4 regions of the Streptomyces sp. NPDC055632 genome follow, and region 4 is predicted to be linked to each of the others. Evidence: riboswitches for the same ligand, from Rfam matches in the RefSeq annotation. Region 4 holds a riboswitch; each other region holds the start of a gene.

Region 1 (4,186 bases), on a different contig from region 4:
ACCACGCCCGGCTCGGCCGCGAGCGCGTCCACGTCCGTGAAGTTGGACATCAGGGGGACGGCGCAGACGGCGACCCGCAGCACGTCCGCGCCGACCGGCGGCGCCACCACCGACTCCCTGACGGTGCCGCGCAGGGAGACCCGCAGGCCGTCCTCCTCGTCGATGCCTAGGCCGTGCGCGTACGGCAGGACGCCGAAGGTCCGGCGCCCGGTCAGGCCGTACAGCATGTCGAGCCCGGGTTCGAGCAGGCTCACGTCGCCCCGGAACTTGTTCACCAGGTATCCGGCGACGAGCGACTGGTCCTCGGGGGACAGCAGCGCCGTCGTGCCGAAGAACTGGGCGAAGACCCCGCCCCGGTCGATGTCCCCGACCACCACCACGGGCAGCCCGGCGGCCCGCGCCACGCCCATGTTCACGATGTCGGTGCGCCGCAGGTTGATCTCGGCCGGGCTGCCCGCGCCCTCGCAGATCACCGCGTCGTACGTGCTCCGCAGCTCCTCCAGGCACGCCATGACGGGCTCGAACAGCTCCTTCTGCCGCCCACCGTGGTAGCCCTTGGCGCTCATCTCGCCCACCGGCTTCCCCATCAGGACGACCTGGCTGGAGCGGTCGCCGCCCGGCTTGAGCAGCACCGGGTTCATCAGCGCGGTCGGCTCGACCCGGGCGGCCTGCGCCTGCATGGCCTGGGCCCGGCCTATCTCGGCGCCCTCGCGCGTGACGAAGGAGTTGAGGGACATGTTCTGCCCCTTGAACGGCGCCACCTTCAGGCCCTCGCGGACCAGCCACCGGCAGATCCCGGCCGTCACGACGCTCTTGCCCGCGTCGGACGTGGTCCCGGCGACCAGCAGCCCCCCGCCCCTCCCGCCCTTCATGCGCTCCTCCGCTTCCCGCGCTTCACCGCGCCGGCGATCAGACGGCCGCCCACGCAGGCGGCCAGGGTCAGCGCGGTCACCCGGCGCGAGAGCGCCACCGCCCGCTCGATGTCCGCCACCTCGACGGCCCGCCCCTCCCCGTTCAGGACCGGCCGGTGCTCGACGCGCCCGCCGTACGAGAGGGTGCCCCCGAGCCGTACGCCCAACGCGCCCGCGAAGGAGGCCTCGACCGGGCCCGCGTTGGGGCTCGGGTGCTTCGACGCGTCCGCCCGCCAGGCCCGTACGGCCCCGCGCGGGTTCCCGCCGGCGACGGTCGCGAGCGCGGCTGTCAGGCGCGCGCCCGGCCAGCCGGCCAGGTCGTCGAGGCGGGCCGAGGCCCAGCCGAAGCGGCGGTACCGGGGCGACCTGTGGCCGACCATCGCGTCCAGGGTGTTGACGGCCCGGAAGCCGACGAGCCCCGGCACGCCCGCGACCGCGCCCCAGAACAGGGCGCCGACCACGGCGTCCGAGGTGTTCTCGGCGACCGACTCGACGACCGCGCGGGCCATCGCGGGACCGTCCAGGGACTGCGGGTCGCGCCCGCACAGGTGGGGCAGCCGCTCGCGGGCCACCTCCAGGTCCCCGGCGGCCAGCGCCCCGCCGATCGCGCGGGCCTCACGGCCCAGGGTCGTCCCGCCGACGACGGCCCACACGGAGGCGGCGGTCAGCGCGACGGCGGCGGCCGGCCGGTTCCGCACGGTCCGGGCGGCGAGGGCGCCGAGGGCGGCGGTGGAACCGGCGCAGACGGCGGTGTGCAGGGCGCCCCAGCCGCGGTGGTCGTGGTGGAGGCGCCGCTCGACGGCGGCGGCGGCCCGGCCGAACGCGGCGACGGGGTGGCCCCGGCGGGGGTCGCCGAGGAGCAGGTCGACGGCGAGGCCCGCGGCCGCTCCGTACGCGAAGACACCGGTGGCTCTGCTGCGGCCGGGCATGGCGCTATGTCCTCACTCAGGGTCCGCGCCCTGGATCGACGTGACCGGCGGCGAGAGTTCCTGACTCCCGGACCCTCGGATCCGGTCACAGTGGCGGGACCGCGCCGGATTCGCACCGGACTTCCTCTGCTGCCGCCGTAATGGCCTCGGCAGTCCACCACGCCCCGAGAACGGGCGTCAACCCAGCCTTGACCTGCGGCGGCGCACTGTGCGGAGCACCACAGGAAAGGGCCGGGCGGCCCGCACCCGAAGGTGCGGACCGCCCGGCCGGTGGAGCGGGGACCGTCAGACGACGATCAGGTAGATGCCGTACGCCACGGCCGCCAGGCACAGCCCGAAGCAGGCGTAGGCGCCGGTGCGGGCCAGGGCGGCGGAGCCTCCCCGGGCCACGGCCTCCTCCTGCTTGGTGAGGCCGACGATGCCGAGGGTGAAGAGGCCCACCAGGGCGACGGTTGCCACGAGGCTGACGCCGAAGACGGAGCCGAGGGCTGCCCAGTCGATCTTCATGTGGTTCTTTCCTTAGACCTTCGCGGCCGGGGCCGGGGGAGCGGTCGGGTCGGTGGGGGCCGGGGCGGGGATGGTCGCCTTGAGGTCCTCGTCGGTGACGGCGGCCACGGAGCCGGCCGGCGGCGGGGTGACGGCCGCGATGGCGGTGGTCACCACGCCCGCGGGCTCGGCGTCGGAGGCGTCGAGGTCGTCGGCCGTGACGTTGTGGTGGTCGACCGGCTTGCGGCGGGAGAGCGCCCAGATGACCGCCGAGCCGGTCACGAGCAGGACCGCGACGGCGGCGATGCCCCAGGGGCCCTGCTTGGTGAGGAACTCGGCGCCGGCGCCGACCAGGCCCGCGGCGGGCAGGGTCAGGCCCCAGGCGACGAACATCCGGGTCGCGGTCGACCAGCGGACGACTCCGCCCTTGCGGCCGAGGCCGGCGCCCATCACGGCACCCGAGCAGGACTGGGTGGTGGAGAGGGAGAAGCCGAGGTGCGAGGAGGCCAGGATGACCGTCGCGGCGCTGGTCTGGGCGGCGAAGCCCTGCTGCGGCTGGAGGTCGGTGAGGCCCCGGCCCATGGTGCGGATGATGCGCCAGCCGCCGAGGTAGGTGCCGAGCGCGATCGCGACGCCGGCGGAGACGACGACCCAGAGGGGCGGGTTCGAGCCGGGGGCGACGACGCCCTGGGTGACCAGGGCGAGGGTGATGATGCCCATCGTCTTCTGGGCGTCGTTGGTGCCGTGGGCGAGGGAGACGAGACCGGCGGAGGCGATCTGGCCGGCCCGGTAGCCCTTGGCCGTGGCCTTCGCCTCGGGGTTCGCCTTGATCTTGTACGTCAGCTTGGTGGCGGCCATCGCGGCGAGGCCGGCGACGAGCGGCGCGGCGACGGCCGGGATGAGGACCTTGGTGACGATGGTGGAGCCGTTCACGGCCGACCAGCCGGCCGACATGACCGCGGCGCCGATGAGGCCGCCGAAGAGCGCGTGGGAGGAGCTGGACGGGAGTCCGAGCAGCCAGGTCAGCAGGTTCCACAGGATGGCGCCGACCAACGCGGCGAAGATCACCTCTGTGCGGATGCCCTCTTCGTTGATGATCCCGCCGGAGATCGTCTTGGCGACCTCCACGGACAGGAACGCGCCGACGAGGTTGAGCACGGCGGACATGGCCACCGCCGTCTTGGGCTTGAGCGCACCGGTCGAGATGGTCGTGGCCATCGCGTTGGCGGTGTCGTGGAAACCGTTCGTGAAATCGAACACGAGAGCTGTCACGACCACAATGGCGAGCAGCAGCGTGATGTGTTCCATTTACCCAGGCAATCGTTCGACGTCAGTGGCTGGTCGAACGTAAGCAACCTGGGTGAACGGAAGATGAACTGGGGCGGGCGGCGTGGTGTCCCTAACCGGTGTCAAGAGATTCCGCTTGACCCTCCGGAGGGGTCCGCGAGCGACGCCGTCCACGATGCGGTCACCCTGCGACCCCGGGTAATCCGGGCCCCGCAAGGCCTCGGCGACCCGTCCCGGTTCCTCCCCCGCCGCCCCGTTCCGCTCCCCGGACCGGACCACCCGACCGGGGGACCCCGCCGAGGAGAGCCACGTCACTCTCCCGGGGGACGCCCCCGGGCCCCGGAACGCACCCCTCCGGACCTTCCGGTGGCACCCCGGTCCCGTCCTGCGGACACTGGGGGTGTGCGCCCGGCTACAGCGACGGCAGCGGCCGTCACCACCCTGCTCGGTGCCGGCGCGGCCGCGGTCGCGGCCGGCCGGTACGCCAGCGACCTCGCCCTCAAGGCGTCGTCCGTACGCCCCCTGCCCGGCGATCCGAGACTGACCGTGCACGCCACGGGCCCCGACCGGATC
Region 2 (4,186 bases), on a different contig from region 4:
TGACGCCCAGGGACTGGGAGAAGACGGAGGTCGCGTAGGTGTAGTTGCCCTTGGCCGCGCACTTCCTGGGCTCGTTCGGGGTCGCGGCCGGGCAGACGCCCTCGGCGAGCGCGGCGATCAGGTCCCGTCCGCCGAAGTTCCGGGGGTCGCGGCCCACGGACTCGGCGAGCACCGCCGCCTTGCCGATGAACCCGCCGCCCGCGTACTTCGTCCCGGCCTTGGTCCAGTCGTGGACGCCGCGGCCCGTGCCGTCCTTGCCGCCCTTGTCGAGGAAGTCGACGATGTTGCGCAGGGTGGTGTTGTCGTGGCCGGTGGCGGCGAGCGCGTAGGCGCCGTCGATGGTCAGGCCGTACTCCGCGAAGCCCCGGGTGGACTCGTAGTAGCGGCCCTGGACCAGTCGGCCCGCGAGGTAGGCCGACCCCTTCCTCAGGTCCGGTCCCTCACCGGCCGGGGGGCCGGTCGGAGGGGTGGTGGTCGGCGGGGTGGTGGGGGGTGTCGTGGGAGGGGTGGTGGGCGTGGGCGGCTCGGGCTCCTCGGTGGTCAGCGCCACCAGGTCGCTCTTCGCGCCCGCGACGACGGCCGCGGTGGTGGCGTAGAGCAGCGGGTCCTCGGTGCCCTCCTCGAAGGCGAAGCCGCCGCCGGGGAGCTGCTGCCGGGAGAGCCAGGAGAGGCCCGCGTCCGCGTGGCCCCGGTCGCCGAGGGCCCGCAGGGTCTGGGCGACCCAGCCGGTGGCGTGGGCGCTGCCCGGCGTGCTGTAGGAGGCGGCGGGCCAGGCACCCGTCGGGAACTGGGCCTTCTTGAGCGAGGACCGGGCCCTGGTCACCACGGGGAGGTGGCCGCCGGCCCGCTGGAGGGCGAGCGCGACGAGGGCGGTGGTGCCGGGCTCGCTCTCGCACACCTGGCCGTCGAGGATCAGGAAGCTGGGGAACCCGCCGTCGTCGCACTGGAGTCGGGCGAGGCGGGTGACGGAGTCGGCGGGCGGGGTCACTCCGCCGCTCAGCAGGGCGATGACGGCCAGTGCCTGGCCCTCGGTCTGTCCGGTGGTGCGGAAGTCGCCCCTGGTCGCGCAGCCGGGGACGGGCTGCGGCGCGTCGGCACCGCTGTGGCAGACGTTCGCCACGAGGTCGCCGAGCAGGTCGTGGCCGCCGAAGGCGCGGGGGTCCTTGCCGGTGGCCTCGGCGACGAGCGCGAGGCGGGCGGCGGCGGTGGCGTCCGGGGCCTGGTCCTTCCCGGCCGGGTAGGCGTAGGCCCCGGTGTGCTCGGGCCTGCCGAGGAAGTCGGCGATCCGCCGGGCGGCGGGGCCCTCGCCGTCGGCCGCGGCCAGCGCGTAGGCGACCTCGGTGGTGGCGAGGTAGTTGGGGTCGGTGGCGCCCTCGTCGACGACGCGCTGTCCGTTCGTCAGCCGGTCGGCGAGCCAGCGGGTCGCGGCGGGCACGTCGACGGTGCCCGGGGGCACGTTCGGCGGGGCCGGGTCGCCCGGGGCCGGCGGGTCGCCGCCCTCCGCGCGGACCTCGTCGGGCGTGAACGAGGGCCTGCCCCTGGTGCCTCCGATGTCGGTGGCGCCGAAGACCCAGGCGTCCACGTCGCCCGGCTTGAGGGTGCGGGACATGGCGCCCAGCGGGCTGTAGGTCCACTTCCGCTGGCCGGGCGAGGCGATCCAGTACGACCAGTAGGCGGTGGCCTGCGGGGTGAGGACGCAGTCCTCCTCGGCCGGAGTGGGGTACTCCCTGCCCTTGGCGAAGGCCTTGTTGCCGATGCGGCAGAGGAAGGCGGGGCCGTCGTGGCCCGTTCCCGTCGTGGTGAAACCGGCCGAGTGGAGCAGTTCGTAGCCGGTCGTGGGCGTGGTGTCGCAGCCGCGCACCACCGGGCCGCCCCAGCGGCCGAAGTCGACGGCGACGATGGCGCCGGTCGTGCGGGTGCACCGGTCGATGGGGTCGGCCTCGGCCGGCGGGGCGGTCGTGAGGAAGACCACTCCGGCGCCGAGTGTCACGAAGGAGGCGGTCAGGAGGGACAGCAGTCGCCGTCTCGCTCTCGCCCCCCGCTTCGCCTGCTGTTCGGTCCCCACCGCGGCCCCTCGTCTCTGCCGGGCGGCTGCGTGCGTGGCGATGCGACCCGCACGGCTGTGATGCCGTGGGGAGGCGGCGATGACCACGCCGTAGTCCGCGACGGCGTTCCTTCGTACTCGATCCGGGCCCCAGGCATTCCGGCTCACCCGGGACGAGCCGGGTCTACGGTTGCGGGTCAGCGCCGGAATTCGACCGGCTTCCCCTGGGGCTGAATGCTTATCAGGCGGAGTGCAACACGGATCCGAGCGGGGCGTCAAGGTGCCGTGCGTCTCACTCCGGGGCGCGGGGAGGCACGCGGTCCGCGCCGTCTCCGAGTGGGTGGCGGACCCTTGATCGCTCGGGTAGCGTCCTGGGCTGCCACATGGGGGAATCCGGTGCGAACCCGGAGCTGACGCGCAGCGGTGTGGGACGGCGGAGCCGTCTCCGAGCCCGAATGCCCATACGGCGATGCAGTACAGGAAGCCGTACCACGCGTTTCGGACGGCGGCTCCCCCGGCCACGCCCGGCCGTGCCTCCGCACGGCGACGCCCGGCGTGCACCGGTGCGGCCGGCGTCCGCCGACTCCAGGAGCAGGCCATGTCCCGTCCCCGCACGTCACGCCGGATCGCGCTCGCGGTCCCCGCGGCCCTCGGCGCCCTCGCCCTCGCCACGCTGCCCGCCTTCGCGACCTCGACGCCCGCGCAGATAGCCACCTCCAAGACCAACGGGGTCGCCTACCTCAAGTCCCTCCAGGCGGCCGACGGTTCCTACGCCGGGTCCGGTCTGTCCAACGAGTGGGCGTTCGGCGCCTTCGCCGCCGCCGGCACCGCCGTCGTCGACGTCGCCCCGGGCGGCGACACCACCAAGAACGCCCGGACCGTGTACCGCAACCTGCTGTCCACGTCCGGCTGGCCGTCCGCGTCCCCGGTGGTGACCGACTACGAGCGCGGCACGCTCAACGCGTACGCGGCGGGCATCGACCCGGCCCGCGTCTCCGCCTCGCGCAACCTGATCGCGCACGTCTACTCGTACTGGCAGACGGCCGAGCCGGGCTACTTCGGTCCGTCCTCGAACTTCAACGGCACCGTCTTCGCGGCCCTCGCGCTGCGCGGCGCCAAGACCCAGGCCGGTACCGTCCGCGTCCCCCAGTCGCTCACGGACGCGCTGGTCGCCCGCATCCGCGCGAACCAGCACAACGACGGCGGCTGGACGTACCAGAAGGTCGAGGGCGACCCGACCGCCCTCAACACCGCGAGCGACGTCGACATGACGGGCGCCGCCATGGCCGCCCTCTGCGTCTCCGGCGTTCCGAACACCGACGCGGACGTCGTCCAGGCGAAGACCTTCCTCAAGGGCAAGCTGGTCAACAATTCCGGCGCCTTCAACTCCCTGTACGGGGTGAACACCAGCTCCAACGGCTGGGGGGTCTCCGGCCTCAACGCCTGTGGCATCAACCCGCAGACCGGGGACTTCCTCACCGGTCTCGGCAAGACCCCGGTCGACTTCCTGATCGCGAACCAGTACAACCCGGCCGGCGGCTTCAAGTACAAGCCCGCCGACACCGTGCCCTCCGCCTACGCCTCGATCGACTCCCTGCGCGCGGTGGCCGGCGGCGGCTTCACGGCCGCGCCTCCGGTCCCGGTCACCTCCGGGGCCACGCAGTGGGTCGCCCAGTCCGGCTTCACGTCGGGCACCGCCACCAGGCTGGCGCTGACCGTCGACGACGGGGCCGGGAACCTCAAGGTGTGCTCGGTGGCCTTCACGCCGACGGGCACGACGACGACCCTCGGCGCCGTCCTGGCCGCCGCGACGGGCGGCGCCACCCCGGCCGGCTGCGTCACGAGCGTGACCCCGTCGTCCGGCACCGGCGCGATCACCGCCCTCAACGGCAAGGCCAACAGCGGTACGAACACCTGGAAGGTCAGCGTCGACGGCTCTTCCTTCGCCGGGGCCCTGCGCGAGAAGGTGATCAACGTGGGCGACACCGTCGCCCTGCGCTGGGGAGCCTGATCCCGACGGCCGGGGCCCGGCCGCGGGCGCCCCCCCCCCCTGGCGGGGGGGGGGCGGGGCCCCCACCGGCCCGTCGACGGCGTTCCGCCCGGTGTGTACGCACGGTCAGGACCTCCTGGCCGGCGAATATA
Region 3 (4,186 bases), on a different contig from region 4:
GTGCGCCAGCTCGTCGGTGGTGGCGGCCAGACGCGGCACGACCTGTTCGGCGGCGAACCGCAGCACGGCCCGGACGTCGGGGCCGTGGTCGGCCGCGACCGACTCGACCGCGTCCACCGCCCAGTCCGCCGCCTCCATCGCCTCGACGAGCTCGCGCGCCTTCGCCTCCGCCTCGTCGGCGGTGGTGCGGGTCGCGGCCGACTCGTCCAGGCCCAGGGCCTCGCGCAGACCGGGCAGCGCCTGCGTGCCGCCCCAGATCTGGCGGGCGCGCAGGATGGAGAGGACCAGGTTGACCCGGGCCTCGCCGGCCGGGGCGCCGCCGAGGACGTGCAGGCCGTCGCGGATCTGGGCGTCCTTGACCTCGCACAGCCAGCCGTCGACGTGGAGCAGGAAGTCGTCGAAGCCGTCGTCCTCCGGGCGCTCCTCCAGACCGAGGTCGTGGTCGAGCTTGGCGGCCTGGATCAGGGTCCAGATCTGGGCGCGGATCGCGGGCAGCTTCGCCGGGTCCATGGAGGAGATCTGCGCGTACTCGTCGAGGAGCTGCTCCAGGCGCGCGATGTCGCCGTACGAGTCGGCGCGGGCCATCGGCGGCACCAGGTGGTCGACCAGGGTGGCGTGCACGCGCCGCTTGGCCTGGGTGCCCTCGCCCGGGTCGTTGACCAGGAACGGGTAGACCAGCGGCAGGTCGCCGAGGGCCGCGTCCGGGCCGCAGGCGGCGGACAGGCCGGCGTTCTTGCCGGGCAGCCACTCCAGGTTGCCGTGCTTGCCCAGGTGGACCATGGCGTCGGCGCCGAAGCCGCCGTCCTCGGCGCGGGCCGCGATCCAGCGGTAGGCGGCCAGGTAGTGGTGGGACGGCGGGAGGTCGGGGTCGTGGTAGATCGCGATCGGGTTCTCGCCGAAGCCGCGCGGCGGCTGGATGAGGACGAGGAGGTTCCCGCGCCGCAGGGCGGCGAGCACGATGTCGCCCTCCGGGTTCCGCGACCGGTCGAGGAACATCTCGCCGGGCGCCGGGCCCCAGTGCTCCTCGACGTGGGTGCGCAGCTCCTCGGGGAGGGTCGCGTACCAGCGCTTGTAGTCGGCGGCCGGGATCCGGACCGGGTTCTTGGCCAACTGCTCCTCGGTCAGCCAGTCCTGGTCGTGGCCGCCGGCCTCGATGAGGGCGTAGATCAGCTCGTCGCCGTCGCCCGAGACCAGGCCGGGGAGGTCCTCGGCGGGCCCGAAGTCGTAGCCCTCCTCGATCAGCCGGCGAAGGAGGGAGACGGCGGAGGCCGGGGTGTCGAGACCGACGGCGTTGCCGATGCGGGAGTGCTTGGTGGGGTACGCGGAGAGGACGAGCGCGAGCCTCTTCTCGGCATTCGGGATGTGCCGGAGGCGGGCGTGCCGCACGGCGATCCCGGCGACGCGGGCCGCGCGCTCGGTGTCCGCCACGTACGCGGGCAGGCCGTCCTCATCGATCTCCTTGAAGGAGAACGGGACGGTGATCAGGCGCCCGTCGAACTCGGGGACGGCGACCTGGCTGGCGGCGTCCAGCGGGGAGAGGCCCTCGTCGTTCTCCTCCCACGCGGACCGCGAGCCGGTCAGGCAGAGGGCCTGGAGGATCGGCACGTCGAGCGAGGCGAGCGCCCCCGCGTCCCAGGCCTCCTCGTCGCCGCCGGCCTGCGCCTCGGCGGGCTTGGTGCCGCCCGCCGCGAGGACGGTGGTGACGATCGCGTCGGCGGTGCGGAGGGTGTCGAGCAGCTCCGTCTCGGGGGCGCGCAGGGAGGCCACGTACAGCGGGAGGGCCCGCGCGCCGGCGTCCTCGATCGCCTCGCACAGGGCGCCGACGAAGGCGGTGTTGCCGCTCATGTGGTGGGCGCGGTAGTAGAGCACGGCGATCGTCGGGCCCTCGGTGGCCTTCGGGGTGCGCTCCAGCGGGCCCCAGGTCGGGGCGGCGGCCGGGGCCTCGAAACCGTGGCCGGTGAGCAGGACGGTGTCGGAGAGGAAGCGGGCGAGCTGCTCCAGGTTGGCGGGGCCGCCGTGCGCCAGGTAGGCGTGCGCCTCGGTGGCGACGCCGACGGGCACGGTGGACGCCTCCATGAGCTGCGCGTCGGGCGCCTGCTCACCGCTGAGCACGACGACCGGCTTCCCGGCGGCGCGGATCGCGTCGAGCCCGTCCTGCCAGGAACGGAGCCCGCCGAGGAGCCGGACGACGACGAGTTCGGCGCCGTCGAGGAGCCCGTCGAGATCGGCGAGCGGGAGCCGGGCGGGGTTGGCGAACCGATACTCCACCGGTCCGCCGGCCGCGCGGGCGCTGAGCAGGTCGGTGTCGGAGTGCGACAGCAGCAGAAGCATGGCGAGCGCAGGCCTTCCTCGGGGTTGTCCGCGCCCCGGGTGGTCGTGTGGACGGCAGGAGTTCCTGACTCACCGGCCCGAGAACACCGGGCCGGCTCACAGTGGCGGGACCGCGCCGGAATCTCACCGGGCTTCCTCCCCGGGGTCCTGGGACCCCATGCCGCTTGCATCCTAGATCGTGAGCTCCGGACGCCGGAGGGAGCGGGAGGGTCGGGCGGATCACACCGGCACCGGGCCGGGACCGGGCCGGAGCGTGCCGGGCCGGCCCGCGCCTGTCCGACGCGCGGAAAGCCGGCCCTCGCGCCCCCGCCGACTCCCGGAAAGCCGGCCCCCCGCCCCCACCTCCCCACTCGTGGGAAGCCGGTCCTCGCGCCCCCGCCCGGGCGCCCCGAGTCAGGCTGGTCACACCCCGTCGACCGCCGGTTTCCCGTGGGTATGCTCGCCGCCATGCCGCCCGTCCCGCCCCCGACGCCCGCCCCCGGCGCACCCCGTGTGCGGGAGCGCGGCGACGCCTGCCCCGGGGCGCTGCGGCTGCACTCCGCCGACGACGGACACCTGGCCCGACTGCGGCTGCCCGCAGGAAGGTTGACGGCGCGTCAGGTGGAGGTCCTGGCGGACGCCGCCGAGGCCCTGGGGGACGGGCGGATCAGCGTCACCTCGCGCGGGAACGCCGAGCTGCGCGGCTTGGCGGACGGCTGCGGGGCGGAGCTCGCGGCGCTCCTGGCGGAGGCGGGCCTGCTGCCCTCGCCCACCCACGAGCGCGTCCGCAACATCGTGGCCTCCCCGGCCGCGGGCCTCGACGGACTCGGCGCCGCCGACGTGCAGTTGTGGGCCCGCGAGCTGGACGAACGGCTCTGCGCCGCGCCCTGGGCCGCCGCGCTCTCGGGCCGTTTCCTCTTCGTCCTGGACGACGGCCGCGGCGACGTCACCGGCCTCGGCGGGGATGTGACCTTGGTCGCAGTGGACCCCCGCACCGCGCTCCTGCACCTGGGCGGCCGGGCCGTGCGCGTCGCCGCCGACGACGCGCCCCGCGCCGCCCTCGCCGCCGCCCGCGCCTTCCTCTCCGCCGCCCGCGCGGCCGGCACCGGCGCCTGGCGCGTACGGGAGCTGCCGGAGGGCCACGGGGCCGGCGTACCGGAAGCACTCGCGGCGGCCGGGACAGCGGCGGAAGAGGTGCCCGAGCCGGTCCTGCCGCAGGGGCCGCCGCCCGTCCCCGGCCCCCTCGGCCCCGCCTCCCTCCACGTGCTCGCCCCTCTCGGCCGCCTCACCGCCGCCCAGCTGCGGGCCCTGCTGCCCGCCGACGAGGTGCGGCTCACGCCCTGGCGCGGAGCCGTCGTCGTCGGCGCCGGGCCCGACCGGACGCCCGCGCTCGACGCGGCCGGACTGATCACCCGGCCCGACTCCCCCTGGATCGGCGTCAGCGCCTGCACCGGGCGGCCCGGCTGCGCCAAGTCCCTCGCGGACGTCCGGGCGGACGCGGTCCCCGGCCGTCCCGGCCTGCCCGTCCACTACTCCGGGTGCGAGCGCCGCTGCGGACACCCGCACGGCGACTGGATCGACGTCCTCGCCGCCCCCGGCGGCGGCTACCTGGTCGACGGCGCCCCCGTCCCCCGTACCGAACTGGCCCCCGCGGTCACCACGGCCCGTACCGCGCCCCGCACAACGAGATGAGCGAGAACAGGATGTTCGACTACGAGAAGGACGGCACGGAGATCTACCGCCGCTCCTTTGCCACGATCCGCGCCGAGGCGGACCTCACGGGCCTGCCCGCCGACGTCGCCCAGGTGGCGGTCCGGATGATCCACGCCTGCGGCATGACGGACCTCGTCCAGGACATCGCGTACTCGCCGGGCGT
Region 4 (4,186 bases):
CCGTCGGCGCGGGCCTGCAGCCGGGGGCCGCCGAAGGCGTCCCCCCAGGGAACGACACCGAGTTCGGGGTCACGGGCCGCGAGAACGGCACGCGCGGCCCGCTCCTGAAGGACGGCCGCCTGCGGGTCGCCGTCGGCAAGGGCGGTCGGATACCAGAAGATCAGCCCCCGGGTGACCGTGTCCTCGTCGGCCCAGGGCGCCAGGGCCGCCGTGCGTCCGGCAGCTGTACGCCGATCGGCCTCCGATCCGCTGTACCGGGCCCGCAGCCACAGCAGTCCGGCCCAGAATCCGCCGGTCCAGGAGCCACGCCCCGTCGTCTTCCACATGCCGTCCCGAGGTTCCGCGTACAGCGGGAACCGCTCCCCGACCTGGGCCTCGGTCGTGGTGACGCGTTCCATCACGGCGGCCAGGGCCCGGTCGCCCCAGTCGTCCGCCACGCCGCTCACGGGGCCGGCACCCGCCGGTCGCGGCGGCACCAGACGTACGCGAGGGCCGCGGCGGCCGTGAACTCCGCGGCCACGAGCAGCCATCCCGTGCCGTAACGGCCGGTCTCCGCGAACGGCGCGAAGACGGCGGGACCGATCGCGAAGCCGGCGAAGAAGCCGGCGGCGACCAGGGCCGAATCCTGCCCTGCCCCGCCCTGTTTCGCCCGCTGCACCACCAGCACCATGGACACGGCGTTCGCCGAGACCGCGAACACGCCCACCGTGACCGCCCCGGCCCACACCAGCGGGGCGGCCCACCGCGCGGCGCCGATCAGGAGTGCCGCGCCGACGGCTCCGCACGCCAGGAGGGCGGGCAGCCGCTCCGCCCGCCCGGGCCCGGCCGCCCGGGACCACCCGACACGGCCGATGATCCCCGTGACGCCGAGGACCGCGACGAGAGCCGCCGCGACGGCAGGTCCGAGGCCCAGAGATTCCGACCCGTACAGCGCGAGATAGGTGTTGACCGACGCGATCCCCGCGCCGAGGAAGAGGGAGTAGCCGCACAGCCAGGCCGTCATGCCTTCGGGGGCCCGCAGCCGGCCGGCGGGTGACGCGGGTGGCGCGTCATCGGCGGGCAGGGACCGGTACGCCCAGGCAGCGGCCGACAGCGCGGCAGCCGCGGCGGTCCACACGGCGGCGCGCCAGCCGAGACCCGCGGCGAGCCCGGCCAGCGGAAGTCCCGCCGCGAACGCGCCCAGTTGCACACCCGACTGCTTCATACCGGTCACCGCGCCACGCCGTTCGGGGACCACCGCCGCCAGCACGGCCTTGTTGGTGGCCGGATTGGCGAGCGCCTGCGGGATGCCCCCCAGGGCCACCGCCCCCAGCAGCAGCCCGGCACCGGGTGCGGCACCGATCAGCGCCAGGGCGACGGCGGAGACCACGAGCAGCAGCACCAGCGAGCGTCGCGGGCCCATCCGGTCGACGATCCGTCCCCCGACCGGGGAGAGGAGGGCGGCGGTACCGAAGCCGAGGGTCGTGGTCAGGCCGAGCACCGTCGGCGAGACGCCCAGGCCGTCCACCAGACGCGGGCCGAGCGCTCCCAGCAGGAACAACTGGAGCATGGAGAAGGCCATCGCGCAGGTGAGCAAGGCTGTGAGTCGCGCATGCCCCCGCCCGTCCGGCCGGGCTCCCGCTTCCGTACCGTGTGACGCCACAGGTCTCGTCTCCGTCTCTCGCGGTGCGGTGGGGCCGATGCGGACCGTCGGACAGTCGGTCGCGCCGACCGCACGGCGGGTTCCCGGCGACCCCTGTGGCATGGAACACACCGCGCGGCTGCCGACCGAGCGGGTACGCGCCTTCCCGGCGCCCGCGACGGTCCCGGGCGGTGTACGGGGACGTGGTGCGCGAGGTCGCGGGTGGCGGGTTTCGCACCCCTGTACATAGGGTGCGGCCGTTCCGCTTGCCGGCGGACGACAACTGAATGCCTACCCGATGGGGGAAGCCGGTGCGAATCCGGCGCTGACCTGCAACCGTGAGCGGCGGAGCACCACGTGCCGCGAGTCGGAACGCCCGTTGCGCGGGTGTACTGCTTCTCACTGTCATGGTCTGCAGCGCGGAGCCCGGCAACTGCCTCTGGAACCCGCCGCGATCGTCCACGACCGCGCGTGCGGCTCCTTCCTGTGACGAAGCCCCGGGAGTCTGTTGCCGACCCCTTGTCGAAGGGATCTGTGCCATGGTCGGCGTCAGACCACCGGTCAGGCTCGCTGCCGTGCTCGGCGCCTGCGGCTCGTTCCTCGCCGTCGGCACGGTCGTCCGCTGCGCCCCCGGCGACCAGGCAACCGGCCTCGCCGCCCTGAGGAACGCGGGCTTCACGATCGCCGGCACCCAGCGCTGGGGCGAGGCGTTCGTCTGCCGGATCGAAGGCAAGCCCACCGCCGCCACCGAGGCCTGCGTGAACACTCCCCCGGCCTCCGCCCACTGGTCGTACTAGCACGCCCCCGACGGCGGCAACTGGGCCCACAGCCAGTCCGGAGCCTCGGGCCGCAAGCCCGCGCAGGGCAGCTTCGAGGGCTGGTCGTTCTCCCTGAACAAGACCTCCACGACCAACCCGGCGCCGCGCGTCGCCCCCGTCCGCCCGTAACGGACACCAGGCCTTTGGCCTCCGGCCCCCGGGTCCGGTGAACGAGGCAGCCTCCGGCGTGCCTCGTTCGCGCCGGACAGACCCTGGGCTCGGACCACGCGCATCGTCTCCCTGCTGCCCGCCGCGACCGGCATCGTGGCCGAACTCGGCCTGGCGTCCGATCCGGTGGGCAGGACCCGCGCGTGCGACTGGCCGCCGGAGGAGGTGGCCGGGGTGCCGGTGGTGACCTCAGCCGAGTTCTCCTCGGACGTCCTGACCAGCCGTGAGATCTCCGCCGCGGTCGGCGGCGCCGGGCACGGCGGCTCCTCGCTCCACACCCTGGACGTCGAAGCGCTCGGGGCCCTCGCGCCGGAGGTCGTGCTCAACCAGGACCTGCCGACGGCCGTCGAGATGCTCGACGCCTGGCACGGGCGGCTGCCACTGGCCGAGATGGGCCGCCGCTGGCCCGCGCCCGCCGTCCTCCCCCTCGCCGTGGCACTGGAAGAGGGACGCGCCGTCCCGCACCGGTGGGAGGAGGTCCGCGCGCTGCCCGCGGACGCGATCGACGGACGGCTGGTCGAAGCCGCCCACGCGGTACCACGGTTGAGGGCGCTCTTCCCGATCGTCTCCCACGCCGCCCTGAGCTTCAGCGACACCCCGCTCCCGCCGCACTCCGACGCCTTCCCCCGGGCCGCCCCGCACGGGGAACACGGCTGGCTCGTCGGCAGCCAGACGGAACCGGCCTCCGCGCACACCGCCGTCACCAGCGCCGAAGAAGCCGTCGCCCACCTCGTACGACTGCTGCCCGACACCGGCTCCGAGCGGACTCCCACCCGCACGGACGGCTGACGGGCAGGTCGCGCCGTCGGCCTCGCCGGAGCACCCGCCTCGGACCTCGCCGTACGAGCCGGTACGGGCCTTACGCGGAGAGCTCTCGTAGGTCCAGCGGCCTTCTCCAGAAGTTGCGGCGGTGCACCGCCTCGAGTTCGGTCTGGAGCGGGGACGGGGGCACCGCCAGCACGGGGCAGGCGGCGTGAGCGAGGCAGTGCCGTGCCACCGAGGGGCGAACGAGGCGGCGAAACACGGTACGCGGCCCCGTACCGACCACGAGGAGGTCTTCCGGGTCACGCGCGGCGTTCACGAGGGCGGCACCCGGGGTGCCGTGCACCGTGAGACCCGCGAGGGCGACACCGGGTCCCGCCGTACCGAAGGCCGTGTCGAGGACGTCCCTCAGCCGCTCGACGGCCGCAGCCCGGTGCTCCGCCAGGGCGGAGGGCCCGCAACCGTTTCGGCTTCCGAGTTCGCCACCGGGCGGCTGCCAGGCGAGGACGGCCCACAGTTCCGCGTCGCGCGCGCGGGCCTCCGCCGCCGCCCTGTGCAGCACGGTCATGCCCCCCGGGGTGCCTGTTGCACCGACCACGACTCTCCGCACGGCCTGTGTCCTTTCCTTCTCGTCTTCCGTCTCCTATGAAAGGGCTTCGCCGATGGTTCAACGCGTTCGTTGACGCTTCCCTCACGCCGTGGCCGCGGGTCATGACGGATCCCTGATGCCGGGCGGCGCCGTCCGTCAGTGACGCGTATGGACCGGGCCGGTCGCCGTATGGGACCCGTTATGGGCCGTCCTCGGGCGAGGAGGTCG

The links. Region 4 has a riboswitch for cobalamin ahead of ACWGSR_RS01360 (hypothetical protein). Riboswitches for the same ligand answer to the same signal wherever they lie in the genome.
Region 1: another riboswitch for cobalamin. It lies ahead of ACWGSR_RS11835 (cobalamin biosynthesis protein); the one in region 4 lies ahead of ACWGSR_RS01360 (hypothetical protein).
Region 2: another riboswitch for cobalamin. It lies ahead of ACWGSR_RS34840 (hypothetical protein); the one in region 4 lies ahead of ACWGSR_RS01360 (hypothetical protein).
Region 3: another riboswitch for cobalamin. It lies ahead of cobN (cobaltochelatase subunit CobN); the one in region 4 lies ahead of ACWGSR_RS01360 (hypothetical protein).

The regions. Positions count from the first base shown of each region.
Region 1 covers NZ_JBSHHY010000006.1:251,697-255,882, forward strand. Annotated here, with positions in the region: gene ACWGSR_RS11830 (cobyric acid synthase) at 1-872, opposite strand, end outside; gene ACWGSR_RS11835 (cobalamin biosynthesis protein) at 869-1,840, opposite strand; cobalamin riboswitch at 1,873-2,014, opposite strand; gene ACWGSR_RS11840 (hypothetical protein) at 2,126-2,347, opposite strand; gene ACWGSR_RS11845 (inorganic phosphate transporter) at 2,360-3,634, opposite strand; gene ACWGSR_RS11850 (alpha/beta hydrolase) at 4,016-4,186, shown strand, end outside.
Region 2 covers NZ_JBSHHY010000052.1:2-4,187, reverse strand. Annotated here, with positions in the region: gene ACWGSR_RS34845 (prenyltransferase/squalene oxidase repeat-containing protein) at 1-2,065, opposite strand, end outside; cobalamin riboswitch at 2,393-2,520, shown strand; gene ACWGSR_RS34840 (hypothetical protein) at 2,643-4,055, shown strand.
Region 3 covers NZ_JBSHHY010000002.1:373,485-377,670, reverse strand. Annotated here, with positions in the region: gene cobN (cobaltochelatase subunit CobN) at 1-2,331, opposite strand, end outside; cobalamin riboswitch at 2,371-2,508, opposite strand; gene ACWGSR_RS04285 (cobalamin biosynthesis protein CobG) at 2,767-4,002, shown strand; gene ACWGSR_RS04280 (precorrin-8X methylmutase) at 3,999-4,186, shown strand, end outside.
Region 4 covers NZ_JBSHHY010000001.1:303,494-307,679, forward strand. Annotated here, with positions in the region: gene ACWGSR_RS01350 (sugar ABC transporter permease) at 1-446, opposite strand, end outside; gene ACWGSR_RS01355 (MFS transporter) at 443-1,576, opposite strand; cobalamin riboswitch at 1,862-2,070, shown strand; gene ACWGSR_RS01360 (hypothetical protein) at 2,161-2,418, shown strand; gene ACWGSR_RS01365 (DUF6193 family natural product biosynthesis protein) at 2,704-3,396, shown strand; gene ACWGSR_RS01370 (universal stress protein) at 3,467-3,979, opposite strand.